One region of the Streptomyces sp. NPDC046465 genome, then DNA from elsewhere that is predicted to be linked to it. Evidence: riboswitches for the same ligand, from Rfam matches in the RefSeq annotation. Region 1 holds a riboswitch; each other region holds the start of a gene.

The links. Region 1 has a riboswitch for cyclic di-AMP ahead of ABZ953_RS21790 (transglycosylase family protein). Riboswitches for the same ligand answer to the same signal wherever they lie in the genome.
Region 2: another riboswitch for cyclic di-AMP. It lies ahead of ABZ953_RS04335 (NlpC/P60 family protein); the one in region 1 lies ahead of ABZ953_RS21790 (transglycosylase family protein).
Region 3: another riboswitch for cyclic di-AMP. It lies ahead of ABZ953_RS07555 (M23 family metallopeptidase); the one in region 1 lies ahead of ABZ953_RS21790 (transglycosylase family protein).

The regions. Positions count from the first base shown of each region.
Region 1 is NZ_JBEYZK010000013.1:184,615-188,950, reverse strand. Features, by position in the region: gene ABZ953_RS21800 (septum formation initiator family protein) at 1-404, opposite strand, end outside; gene eno (phosphopyruvate hydratase) at 537-1,823, opposite strand; gene ABZ953_RS21790 (transglycosylase family protein) at 2,166-2,885, opposite strand; cyclic di-AMP (ydaO/yuaA leader) riboswitch at 2,889-3,090, opposite strand; gene ABZ953_RS21785 (transglycosylase family protein) at 3,285-4,328, opposite strand.
Region 2 is NZ_JBEYZK010000002.1:296,120-300,455, forward strand. Features, by position in the region: gene pcrA (DNA helicase PcrA) at 1-2,357, opposite strand, end outside; cyclic di-AMP (ydaO/yuaA leader) riboswitch at 2,655-2,811, shown strand; gene ABZ953_RS04335 (NlpC/P60 family protein) at 2,819-4,027, shown strand; gene ABZ953_RS04340 (hypothetical protein) at 4,177-4,336, opposite strand, start outside.
Region 3 is NZ_JBEYZK010000004.1:21,531-25,866, forward strand. Features, by position in the region: gene ABZ953_RS07550 (aldo/keto reductase) at 1-588, opposite strand, end outside; gene ABZ953_RS07555 (M23 family metallopeptidase) at 721-1,800, opposite strand; cyclic di-AMP (ydaO/yuaA leader) riboswitch at 1,812-1,974, opposite strand; gene ABZ953_RS07560 (PP2C family protein-serine/threonine phosphatase) at 2,120-3,262, opposite strand; tRNA gene ABZ953_RS07565 (tRNA-Met) at 3,474-3,547, opposite strand; gene ABZ953_RS07570 (alginate lyase family protein) at 3,595-4,336, opposite strand, start outside.

The DNA.
Region 1 (4,336 bases):
TCCGTGCGCCGGCTCTTGGCCGCCGCGGGGTCGATCACCGTGAAGCCGGTCTCGCCGGGCATCACGTAGTGCAGGCGGTCCCGGACGCGCTGCTCCGCGAACGCGTCGTCCTGCCAGCGGGCCTTCTCGTCGCGCAGCTTCTCGACGTCCGCCTGCTGCTCGGCCTGCTGCCTGCGCAGGTCGTCGATCTCGGCGCGCTGGGAGACGTACTGCCGCATCGGGTACGCGAGCGCGACGACCAGCGAGCAGAGCACGAGCGCGAGGAGGGCGGCGCGGCCGGTGAGCCGGGAGCGGCGGGCCTGGCGCTTGGTCTGGGAGCGGTAGACGCGCTCGGCGGTCTGCTCGCCGAGCAACCGCAGCCGGGTCGCGGTGGAGAACCGGTCCTTGGTCCCGGCCTTGGCCATGGTGCGGTCTCCCCAGAGCAGCGCCTACACGTACGTACGTCCCCGCACACGGTACGGGACCGGGTGCGGGGACGTACGTAACTACGTGGCTGCTGCTGGCCGCTGCTGTTTGCCGCTGCCCGCTGCTGCGTGCTACTCGGCGGAGCGGAAGCGCGGGAAGGCGCTGCGTCCCGCGTAGACCGCGGCGTCGTCGAGGATCTCCTCGATGCGAAGCAGCTGGTTGTACTTGGCGACGCGCTCGGAGCGGGCCGGGGCACCGGTCTTGATCTGGCCGCAGTTGGTGGCGACGGCCAGGTCGGCGATGGTGACGTCCTCGGTCTCGCCGGAGCGGTGCGACATCATGCACTTGAAGCCGCTGCGCTGGGCCATCTCGACGGCGTCCAGGGTCTCGGTCAGCGAACCGATCTGGTTGACCTTGACGAGCAGGGCGTTGGCCGAGTTCTCCTCGATGCCGCGGGCCAGGCGCTCGGGGTTGGTGACGAACAGGTCGTCACCGACGAGCTGCACCTTGTCGCCGAGCTGCTCGGTGATGGTGTTCCAGCCGGCCCAGTCGTCCTCGAACAGCGGGTCCTCGATGGAGACCAGCGGGTACGAGGCGACGAGCTCGCCGTAGTACTCGGTCATCTCGGCGGCCGAGCGGGACTTGCCCTCGAACTCGTAGGAGCCGTCCTTGTAGAACTCGGACGCGGCGACGTCGAGGGCGAGCGCGATCTGCTCACCGGGGACGTAACCGGCCTGCTTGATGGCCTCGAGGATGAGGTCGAGCGCGGCACGGTTGGAGTCCAGGTTCGGGGCGAAGCCGCCCTCGTCGCCGAGGCCGGTGGAGAGGCCCTTCTCCTTCAGCACCTTCTTGAGGGTGTGGTAGACCTCGGTGCCCCAGCGCAGGGCCTCGGAGAAGGACTCCGCGCCGATCGGGGCGATCATGAATTCCTGGATGTCGACGTTCGAGTCGGCGTGCGACCCGCCGTTCAGGATGTTCATCATCGGGACGGGCAGCAGGTGCGCGTTCGGACCGCCGAGGTAGCGGAACAGCGGCAGGTCGCTGGCCTCGGAGGCGGCGTGCGCGACGGCGAGCGAGACGCCGAGGATGGCGTTGGCGCCGAGCGAGGCCTTGTTGTCGGTGGCGTCCAGGTCGAACATGGCCTGGTCGATCAGGCGCTGCTCGGTGGCGTCGTAGCCGACGAGCTCCGGGCCGATCTGCTCGATGACGGCGAGGACGGCCTTCTCGACACCCTTGCCCTGGTAACGGTTGGGGTCACCGTCACGGAGTTCGATGGCCTCGAAGGCACCGGTGGAGGCACCGGACGGAACGGCGGCACGACCGGTGCTGCCGTCGTCGAGGCCGACCTCGACCTCGACCGTGGGGTTGCCTCGGGAGTCCAGGATTTCCCGGGCTACGACGACGTCGATGGACGGCACGAGCATCTCCTTCTGGGAGTGTGACGCGTATACGCAATTACGCAGACCGTTTCGGCCTGCGTCTCCTGAGCCTAACGGGCTCCGGGGCTTCAGCCAGCCGACCGCCCGTCCCGTGGGACGAACAAGAGGCCAAATCCCCTGGAAACAGGACGATGGACCGCTTTTCTACTCGCTAGTAGCGAACAAGCCGGGCGGCCAGGCCCGAACGGGACTGCGGGATTCCGGCGGCGGACATGGCCCCGCCCCGGTGCGTACGGGGGATACGCGCACCGGGGCGGGGAGCCCGTGGGGACGGGGGCGGCCGTGCGTCCGCCGAGGCACGGCCGGGTGGAACCGGGAGCTTTAGCTCAGGTGCAGCTGCTGGCCCGGGTAGATCATGTCGGCGTTGTCGATGATGTCGCCGTTGAGCTTGTAGACCTTGTGCCAGCCGCCCTTGACGTGCTTGGCGTCGGCGATCTTGGACAGGGTGTCGCCCGTCTTGACCTTGTACTCGCCGTCGCCCTTCTTGACCGTCTTGCCGGTCGGGGTCTCGACGGTCTTCTTGCTCTCGGTCTGCGGCGCGGGCTGCGGCTTCGGCGCGGCCTGCTTCGGCTGCTCCGGAGCGGCCTGCTGCTGCGTCTGCTGCGGCTGCGGCTTGGACTCCTGCTGCTGCGGGGCCTGCTCCTGCGAGCCGCCACCGCTGTTGTTCGACGCGCCCGAGAGGCCGACGCCACAGCTCGGCCAGGCACCCTTGCCCTGACCCGCGAGGACCTTCTCGCCGATCTCGATCTGCTGGGCCTTGGAGGCCTTGTCGGCGGACGGCGCGTACTTCGTGCCGCCGTACGCGGACCAGGTGGACGGCGAGAACTGCAGGCCGCCCTGGTAGCCGTTGCCGGTGTTGATGGACCAGTTGCCGCCGGCCTCGCACTGGGCGACGGCGTCCCACTCGGAGTCGGTGGCGGCGGAGGCCGAACCGGCGGCCATCAGCGGGGCAGCGACCGCGACACCGGTGACGCCCGCGAGCGTGGCGACCCGAGTGGCCTTGGACGGACGGCGGTGCTTGCCCTTGCTGGAAAACAGCATGAGTGATCCCCTCACCGACGCCTGCGAGGTGAGCTGTCGGGTTCGGGCCGATGTGGTTGCCCGGTCGCACTTCTCGAGTGCGACTTCACCCCTAGCCGTTCCCGTCCGTCTCCCGGCCCACCGGCCTCTCGGCTGGTGGCCGCTCAACGGACGGACCCGGCACTTACCTTGGGTCCCCCGCTCCTGCCTACGGCGCTCGAAGCGACGACTGTTCCCGTCCGGCCGTTGGCAGGATTCGGCGTACCGACCGGCGGGGCCCACCAGTGGCGAGCGGTGACGACGGTAATCACGTCTTCCACACAATTTCAAAGACGATCAGGGCTTCTGAGACCCATGTCTCACTTGCGCCAAACCAGACATACACCGCGAAGGCCCCAGCCGACTCTTCGTCAACTTCCGTTACTTTTCGCCCAGATCGAGGCTCTGACCGGGGAGAATGAGGTCCGGGTCGCCGCCGACGGTCTTCTTGTTCTCGGTGTAGAGCTCGTGCCAGCCGCCCTCGACGTCGAGGTCGTCCGCGATGACCGAGAGGTTGTCCCCGGAGCGCACCGTGTACGTCCCGTCGGCGACCGCGCCGGTGCGGGCCTCGCCGCGCGACGCGTGGCGTCCGGGACGGCCGCCCGCGCTCTCGCTCTCGTCCGCGCTGTCACCGCGGTGGCGCCCTGCGGAGGCGTCAGAGCCCTCGGAGGAGGCGGTGGCGTCCTCGGGGTCGGGCGAAGTGCTGCCCTCCTCCCCGGACTTGCCGGAGCCGCCCTTGCCGTCGGCGTCGCCGGCCTCGCCCTTGCCGCCCTTTTCGCCGGACTCGCCGGACTCGTCGTGATTCTTGTCTCGTGCGTCGCTTGCGTCGCCGGAGGGCTTTTCCGGGTCGGCGGACGGGTCGTCAGAGGGATCGGCGGAGGGATCGGCAGAGTCGGAGGGGTCGGCGGATGGCTCGCCCTTCTCACTCCCCTTCTCCTTGCCCTTGTCCTTGTCCTTGGAGCCCTCGGGCTCGTCGGTGCCGGTCGAGTCCGAGGGGTCGGACGGCTCCCCCGTGACGGGCGCGCCCGGGTCCACGTCGGCCGCGGCGCCGCCGTCGGTGAGCCCGGCGATCGGGGCGCAGCTCGGCCAGGCGGCGGTGCCCCGGTCACCGAGGACCTTCTCGGCGACGGATATCTGCTGGGACTTGGAGGCCTGGTCGGCGCTGGGCGCGTAGTCGAGGCCGCCGTGGCTCTCCCAGGTGTCCTGGGAGAGCTGGAGCCCTCCGTAGTACCCGTTGCCGGGGTTGGCGCTCCACGCGCCGCCGCTCTCGCACTGGGCGAGCTTGTCCCACGTGTCGGTGGTGGCGGCGCTCGCGCTGGTGGCGGCGAGCAGCGGGATGGCGATGGCTGATCCGGTGACGCCTGCCGCGACGATGAGAGCCGGGGCCTGGCGGGGGCGTCGGTGACGACCTTGACCGGAGAGCATGCGGTTGC
Region 2 (4,336 bases), on a different contig from region 1:
CCGCCGGAACGCGAGCGCGAGGACGAGAGCGACGCGGCGATGCCTCCGGCCGGTCCCGACCCGCCGGAAGACGACGCCGGTGCGCCGACGGAACCCGTCCGCTTCCAGTCCAGATGGGCGTCCGGGATCTCCTCGAGGAAGCGCGACGGCGGGTTGTACGACGGCTGGCCCCAGGCGCTGCGCATGGAGGACCGCGTCAGGTAGAGGCGCTCACGCGCGCGCGTGATGCCCACGTACGCGAGGCGGCGCTCCTCCTCGAGCTCCTTGACCTGCCCGAGGGAGCGCATGTGCGGGAAGACGCCGTCCTCCATGCCGGTCAGGAACACCACAGGGAACTCAAGGCCCTTGGCGGTGTGGAGGGTCATCAGGGTGATGACTCCGGAGCCGTCGTCCTCCTCGTCAGGGATCTGGTCGGAGTCGGCGACCAGGGCGACCCGCTCCAGGAAGTCGGAGAGCGTACCGGTCGGAGCGGCGCCTTCACCGGCCTCCCCCTCGTCCGCACCGGCCTCGTCCTGAGCGCCGTCCGCTGCCTGGTTGCCGTCCTGACTGTTGTCCTGGTTGCCGTTCTGGCTGTTGTCCTGCTCGAACTCCAGTGCCACGGCGGCGAGTTCCTGGAGGTTCTCGATGCGCGTCTCGTCCTGCGGGTCGGTGGAGGCCTGCAGCTCGGCGAGGTAACCGGTGCGTTCGAGCACGGCCTCCAGGACGACGGCCGGGCCCGCGCCGGACTCGACGACGGTCCGCAGCTCCTCCATGAGCGTGTTGAACCGCTTGACGGCGTTGGTCGACCGGGCCGCCATTCCGTACGCCTCGTCGACACGGCGCAGGGCCTGCGGGAAGGAGATCTTCTCGCGCTGCGAGAGCGCGTCGATCATCGCTTCCGCGCGGTCGCCGATGCCCCTCTTGGGGACGTTGAGGATGCGGCGCAGCGGGACGGCGTCCTCGGGATTGGCGAGGACACGCAGGTACGCGAGGACATCGCGGACCTCCTTGCGCTCGTAGAAGCGGACGCCGCCGACGACCTTGTAGGGCAGGCCCACGCGGATGAAGATCTCTTCGAAGACACGGGACTGGGCGTTCGTCCGGTAGAAGATCGCCACGTCACCGGCCTTGGCGTCACCCGCGTCGGTGAGGCGGTCGATCTCGTCGGCGACGAACTGTGCCTCGTCGTGCTCCGTGTCGGCGACGTACCCGGTGATGCGCGCGCCCGCGCCCTGGTTGGTCCAGAGGTTCTTCGGACGGCGGCTCTCATTGCGCTCGATGACCGCGTTGGCGGCGGTCAGGATCGTCTGCGTGGAGCGGTAATTCTGCTCCAGGAGGATCGTCGTCGCGTCGGTGTAGTCCTCCTCGAACTGGAGGATGTTGCGGATCGTGGCGCCGCGGAAGGCATAGATCGACTGGTCCGCGTCACCCACCACGCACAGCTCGGCGGGGTCGTCGCCCTCGCCTCCGGAGGGGCCGACCAGCTCGCGCACGAGTGCGTACTGTGCGTGGTTGGTGTCCTGGTACTCGTCGACCATGACGTGCCGGAAGCGGCGCCTGTAGTGCTCGGCGACGTCCGGGAAGGCGCGCAGCAGGTGGACCGTCGTCATGATCAGGTCGTCGAAGTCCAGCGCGTTCGCCTCGCGGAGGCGCGACTGGTACATGGCGTAGGCCTGGGCGACGGTCTTCTCGAAGCCGTCGGCGGCCTGACCGGCGAAGTCCTCCTCGTCGATCAGCTCGTTCTTCAGGTTCGAGATCTTGGCGCTGAACGACTTCGGCGGGAACTTCTTCGGGTCGAGGTCCAGGTCGCGGCAGACCAGGGCCATCAGACGCTTGGAGTCCGCGGCGTCGTAGATCGAGAAGGAGGACGTGAAGCCCAGCTTCTTGTACTCGCGGCGCAGGATGCGGACGCAGGCGCTGTGGAACGTCGACACCCACATCGCGTTCGCCCGCGGGCCCACGAGCTGCTCGACGCGCTCCTTCATCTCACCCGCGGCCTTGTTCGTGAAGGTGATCGCGAGGATCTGGCCGGGGTGCGCACCGCGCTCGGCGAGCAGGTACGCGATGCGGTGGGTCAGCACGCGGGTCTTGCCGGAGCCCGCGCCGGCGACGATGAGCAGCGGGGCACCGGCGTGCACCACGGCCGCGCGCTGGTTCTCGTTCAGCCCGTCGAGGAGCGTCGCCGGGTCGATGACCGGGCGGGGGGCACCGTCGCGGTAGTGCGAGTCCCGGGTCATGGGCGCGTCGAACTTCCCGTCGAACAGATCATCCGGAATGGGCTCCGGAGCACTGTCCTCGGGCGGCGGCGGGGGCGCTTCGTCCGTGGCCCGGGAGGGCTGCAGGTCCGCCAGGAAGCTGTCATCAAAGAGGCTGCTCATCGCCTCCCGAGTCTAGGCGGCCCCACTGACAACCCGCTGCGGGTTCCGGTCACCTCACACTTGCCCACGCCATGCCCATGTCTTGCCTACGTCTTGCCTACACCCTGCCTACGCCTTGCCTACACCCTGCCTGCGGACGCTCACGCTCCGCATCCACTCGGCATGATCGCGCCAAGGCCGTGGAAAGTCACGAAAATGTATCGGGCATATCGAACATCAACCTTCACAGGGACCACACGAGTTGGCTAGCGTGCTCCGCGGGCTGCTCGTCCCCCCACCGGCGAACCCGCCGGGAACGAGTGGCCTCCGCCGAGTCCGACATGTTCGGAGCCGGGGACCCACCGAAAACTTGGGGTGAATCGGTCCCGCACGTAGTACGGGACCGTAGGGCAACCTTCCGGACCACCCGCCCGAACCCGACAGCTAACCCGGTAGGCGGTCTACGGAAGGAGTCGCCTCCCTTGGCGTCGCACCGCAAGCCGCGGACCCGGGCAGCCGGAATTCGCACGACCCCCGCCATCGGCATCACGACAGCGGCCCTCACCTCCGTCGCCCTCCTGTCCCAGAGCGCGCAGGCAGCGCCCGCCGCGCCGACGAAACCCAGCCTCGAAGAGGTCCAGAAGAAGGTCGACGAGCTCTACCAGCAGGCCGGTGTGGCCACGCAGAAGTACAACGCGGCCAAGGAGCGCACCGACAAGCAGCGCAAGAAGGTCGACCGCCTGCTCGACGACGTGGCCGAGCGCACCGACGAGCTGAACGACGCGCGCAAGGAGCTCGGCTCGTTCGCCGCCGCGCAGTACCGCACCGGCGCCGTCTCCGAGACGGCCACGATGATGCTCGCCAACGACCCGCAGGGCTACTTCGACCAGAACCACCTGGCGGACCGGCTGACCACGCGCCAGAAGAAGGCGGTCGACGCCTACACGACGCAGCAGGCGTCGGCGACCAAGCAGCGCACGGAGGCCGCAAAGAGCCTGGAGACCCTGAACGATTCGCGGGACGACCTCAGGACGAGCAAGCAGACCGTCCAGAAGAAGCTGGGTGACGCGCGCGAGGTCCTTTCCAAGCTGACGGCCCAGGAGAAGGCGCGGCTCGCGGAGATCGAGCGGAAGAAGAAGCAGGAGGCCAAGCGCAAGGCCGAGAAGCTGGCCCGCGAGCAGGCCGCCGAGGCGGAGCGCAAGCGGAAGGCGGAGGAGGAGGCCCAGCGGGAGAAGGACCGGGAGCAGGGTCAGGGCTCCGGCTCCGGCTCCGGCTCTGATGCGGGCTCGGGCTCGGGGTCGGGTTCCGGTTCGGGCTCCGGGAGCACGGAGGGCGACTACGCCACCAAGGCCGCGAAGGTCATCGCCTTCGCTCAGGCCCAGATCGGCAAGCCGTACGTGTGGGGTGCCACCGGCCCCGACTCGTACGACTGCTCAGGGCTCACCCAGGACGCGTGGAAGGCGGCTGGGATCTCCCTGCCGCGCACCACGTGGGACCAGGTGAAGGTCGGCACGACCGTGAAGACCGCCGACGCCAAACCGGGTGACCTGGTGTTCTTCTACGACGACATCAGCCACGTGGGCATCTACATCGGCAACGGCAAGATGATCCACGCCCCGAAGCCGGGCGCGAACGTCCGCGTCGAGTCGATCTACTACATGCCGATCCACAGCGTGGTGCGCCCCGCGTAACCGTCACACCTCAAAACCCCTCATGACACCTCATAAAAGTGGCCCTCCACACGCGCGTGGAGGGCCACTTTCGTGACGGTCGCCTTCATGAGAGCGGGTTCATGACGGTCGCCTTCATGAGGGCGGGTTCCTACGTCCGGGTCAGGTCCTCAGGTCCACAGCACCGCGATGAAGATGTTCGCGACGGTCAGCAGGCCGACCGCGCCGAACAGGCCCTTGTCGACCTTCTCCTCGTCCCGCTTCACGTAGACCAGCGCGAGGATCACGATCAGCAAGGCCAGCTTGATGCCGATCTTGAGGTTGTTGACC
Region 3 (4,336 bases), on a different contig from region 1:
GAGCGGGCCCTCGTAGGTGTCGCGGGAGACGAGGTTGTAGTGCGGCTGGAGCGCGACGTAGCGCGCGAGGCCCTCGCGGTCGGAGAGGTCGAGGGATTCCTGGAGCCGTTCGGGCGTGATGTTGGAGGCGGCGATGGCCCGCACCTTGCCGTCCCGCACCAGCTCGTCGAGCGCGCCGATGATCTCCTCGACGGGGACCGAGGGGTCGTCGTAGTGCGTGTAGTAGAGGTCGATGTAGTCGGTGCCGAGGCGGCGCAGGGAGGCCTCGGCACCGGCCTTGATCGTGGCCGGGGAGAGGCCCTTGAAGTCGGGGTGCGCACCGACCTTCGTGGCGAGGACGACGTCGGAGCGGTTGCCGCGCTCGGTCAGCCACTCGCCGACGAGGGTCTCGGACTCGCCGCCCTTGTTGCCCTCCACCCAGGCCGAGTAGGCGTCGGCGGTGTCGATGAAGTTGCCGCCCGCGGCGGTGTAGGCGTCGAGGACGGCGAAGGACGCCGTGCGGTCGGCGGTCCAGCCGAAGACGTTGCCGCCCAGGGCGAGCGGGAAGACCTCGAGGTCGGATGAGCCGAGCTGGCGAAGAGAAGTCATACGTTCCGCAACGTCCGGGACGGAAACGGAATTCCATCTCTGACACGACGAAACCGGCGGCCCTGGCGTCGGGGGGGTTGGCGCCAGGGCCGCCGGAGTTGAGGGCGCCCTCAGGGGTCGGTCAGGGTGCGGTCAGGGGTTGAGGCCCTTGCCCTGCAGCCAGCCCAGCGGGTCGATGCCGGTGCCGTCGGGCGTGTGGACCTCCATGTGGAGGTGCGGCCCGGTGACGTTGCCGGTCGCGCCGACGCGGCCGATGACCTCGCCGGTGGTGACCTTCTGCCCCGCGCTGACATTGAGCGAGGACTGGTGGCAGTACCAGACCTCCGTGCCGTCCTCGAGTTCGAGCACGGTGCGGTAGCCGTACGCGCCCGCCCACCCGGCCTCCTTGACGGTGCCGGTGTGCACCGCCTTGAGGGGGGTACCCGTGGGAGCGGCGAAGTCGAGGCCGGTGTGGTGACCGGAGGACCACATGGCGCCGGAGTCACCGAAGTGCGAGGTGAGGGTGTACGAGGAGGTGGGGATGGCGTAGCTCTTGGCGAGCTTGGCCAGGCGCGCGGCCTCTGCCTTGGCCTTGCGGGCCTCCTCCTCCTTCTTCTTCTTGGCGGCGGCCTTGGCCTTCGCGTCCTTCGTGGCCGCCTCCTGCTGGGCGGCGGCCTCCCCGGCGGCCTTCTTGACGGCGGCGTCCTCGGCCGCGGTCCGTACGGCGGTGTCCGCCTGGTTCTGCTGGTTCTCGGCCTGGCGCATGATGCGGGCGCGCAGCGCCTCACCCGCGTCGGTGGTGCCCTGCTCGGCGTCGGCGGTGCTGACGCCCGCCGCGGTGAGCGGGGCCGCCGCGGCAGCGGTCGCCGTGGAGTCCGACGCGTCGTCGGAGATCAGCGAGCCCACGCCGGGCAGCGACTTGGCCGCGGGCAGCGAGTCCGCGACGGTGTCCATGCCCGGCAGGTCGGGCATCGATATGGAGACCGGCGGCTTGCCGTCCTGCGCGGTGGCGATGCCGCCCGCGCCGACGGCGGCGATGACGCCCACGCCGAGGACGGTGGAGCTGCGGGCGAGCCCGCCGCCGCCCTTCTTGTGCACACGGTGCCTGCCGCGGACGGGACGGACGGAATCCTCGGTGGGGTTCCACTCCTCGAAGGAGTCGTCGTCGTACGTACCGAAGTCATCGTCATTCGGTATGTACACGGCTTGGGGGGCAGGCCGGTTGGACGCCACTGGGGCGCACTCCTTTCCTTCCTTCTCGCCTACCGGGTTAGCTGACGGGTTCGGAGCAGGAAGGTCTCCTACGGACACCTGGCACGGGTGCACGGATGCACGGTGCGCAGATGCCTGATTCACCCCAAGTTGGTGGTTCCCCGGCTCCCTTGCGGGATTAGGCGCGTGCGCGCGGAGCCGCCTCTAGTGACGGCTGGGACGACCGCGCTGCGTTATCGAACGTTAATAGACAGCGGGTCCGTATTCCAAGCCGTTCCGGTTGATCGTTAGCTTCACATTCTCTTGACAGTACGTCAGTTGGTGTGCGGAGGGATGCCCTTCAGTCACGGGACGTGATGTCCGGGTCCCCGGCGACGGGCCGCCGCACCGCGAGCAGCGCCATGTCGTCCGTCATCCGCCCCCCGGTGTGCCGCCGCACCTCCTCCGCGAGCGCGGCGAGCAGCGCGCGCGGACCGCCGCGGCCCGGGAAGATCCGCCCGCCGAGCCGGGTCGCGGGATCGTAGAACTCCCCCGCCGCGTCGCGCGCCTCCGACAGGCCGTCCGTGTAGAGGAGCAGCATCGCGCCGGGCGGGAACTCCGACTCGTCCGCCCGGTCCGGCCAGACCCCCAGCTCGCCCATGCCGAGCGGCAGCGCGGGCTCGGTCGCCGACAGGACGCACAGCCGGCCGTCCCCGCGCAGCAGCAGCGGCGACGGGTGCCCCCGGTTGATCAGCCGTACGGCGCCGCCGGCGTGGTGGATCTCGGCGAGTACGGCGGTCGTGAACCCCTCGAACTGGTCGAGTCCGTCGCGCCGGGTGCCCTCGCGGGCGAGGGCCCGCTCCAGGCGCTGCGCCACCGCCTCCAGCGTCGTCTCCTGCTCGGCGGCCTCCCGGAAGGCGCCGATGACGACGGCGACCGCCGCGACCGCGCCCATGCCCTTGCCCCGGACGTCACCGACGATGATCCGCACGCCGTACGGGGTGTCCTGCACCGCGTACAGGTCGCCCCCGATGAACGCGTCGGCCTGCGCGGCCTCGTACCGCGCCGCGATGTCGAGCCCGCCGATCCGCGGATCGGGTTCGGGCAGCACGGCGCGCTGGGTGGTCTCGGCGATGGAGCGGGCGTTGGCGAGCCGGTCGTTGCCGCGGCGCACGACGCGGTTGATGACGATGGCGAGGGCCGCGACGGTGACCACGGTGAGCACCTCGGTGACGGCCTCGACATGGCTGCTGACCGGGTTGCCGAAGTGCAGGAAGAGGACGGCTGCCGTGGCGGCCACGCCGGTCAGGACGGTGCTGAGCTGCGAGTAGAAGGGGGCGGCGATCAGCGGGGCGGCCGTGTAGAGGGGGGCCGCGGTGAATTCCGGCGGGGTCGACACGTCGTACACGACGCCGATGATCAGGAGCAGGAGGGGCAGGGAGCGGACGAAGGCCCGCTCGTGCGCGGTGGCACCCCTGTCCCCGGCTTCCGCTCGCTGCCCCACCGCTTGTCTCCCGCCGACTCCGCACCCGTCACCGAGTCCATCACCGCGCCCATCACCGCGCTCCACTCAGGGTTCCCCCGAGGGGGAGCGGGGGCGACCTGGCGCGGTCCGACCGGGTTACGGGAGAGGAGTACGGGCAGCGGTACGGAAACAAGTGCGGAAAACACCTAGGGCCCGGAACCATTACTGGTTCCGGGCCCTAGGCCTTGAGTAGCGGGGACAGGATTTGAACCTGCGACCTCTGGGTTATGAGCCCAGCGAGCTACCGAGCTGCTCCACCCCGCGCCGTTGAATGCAACTCTACGCCATTCGGAGGGGTGCGTCGAACCACCTCAGGCGTTGCCCGCGTGCGTGAGCGTCTCCCAGGCCACGAAGAGGCCGTCCGTCCCCTCCGGCCGCCCGCGTTCCGTGTACCTCTCGGTCTCCGGCAACTCCAGGTGCAGCCGCCCCCGCAGGTGGTTGAGGCCGACCTCCGTGTCGGGCCCCATGTCGCGCTGCACCCGGCCGCCGCACAGCCAGCCCGGCACCGGCGCGCCCAGCTGGTACTTGGAGTGGAACTCGAAGGCGGCCCGCAGCCGGTCCTCGGCCTCCCCGTACAGGTCGACACCCTGATGCCAGGCGGTCTCCGCCATGTGGGAGGCCGCCGCGAGGGAATAGCTGGCGTGCTTGAAGTTGCGACACGTCTCCTGGGACAGCCCGTCGGCGAAGGTGCCCTGCCCGAACCAGTACCTCTTCAGCTCGGCCGCGGTGTCGATGCCGCTGCCCTCCGGCGAGACCGGCAGCTTCCCGTCCGACTCCAGATAGAAGTAGGCGGGCACGCGCGTGCGGAAGTGGTGCACGGACTTCTCGAACGTCGCGTGGTCGTCGAGGAAGACGGCCATCGCCATGGTGGCGTCGGCCATCACCAGGTCCCAGTTGCCGTTGAAGTCGGCGGAGCCGTTCTCGACCTGTGGCAGGTAGGCGTTGCGGAGCATCCGCTCGAAGCGCAGCAGGTTGCCGTCGTTCCAGCCGTCGTACGTATAGCGCACGGCCTCGGCGGCGCGTGCCCAGGAGGAGGCGGCCCAGGCGGTCTGT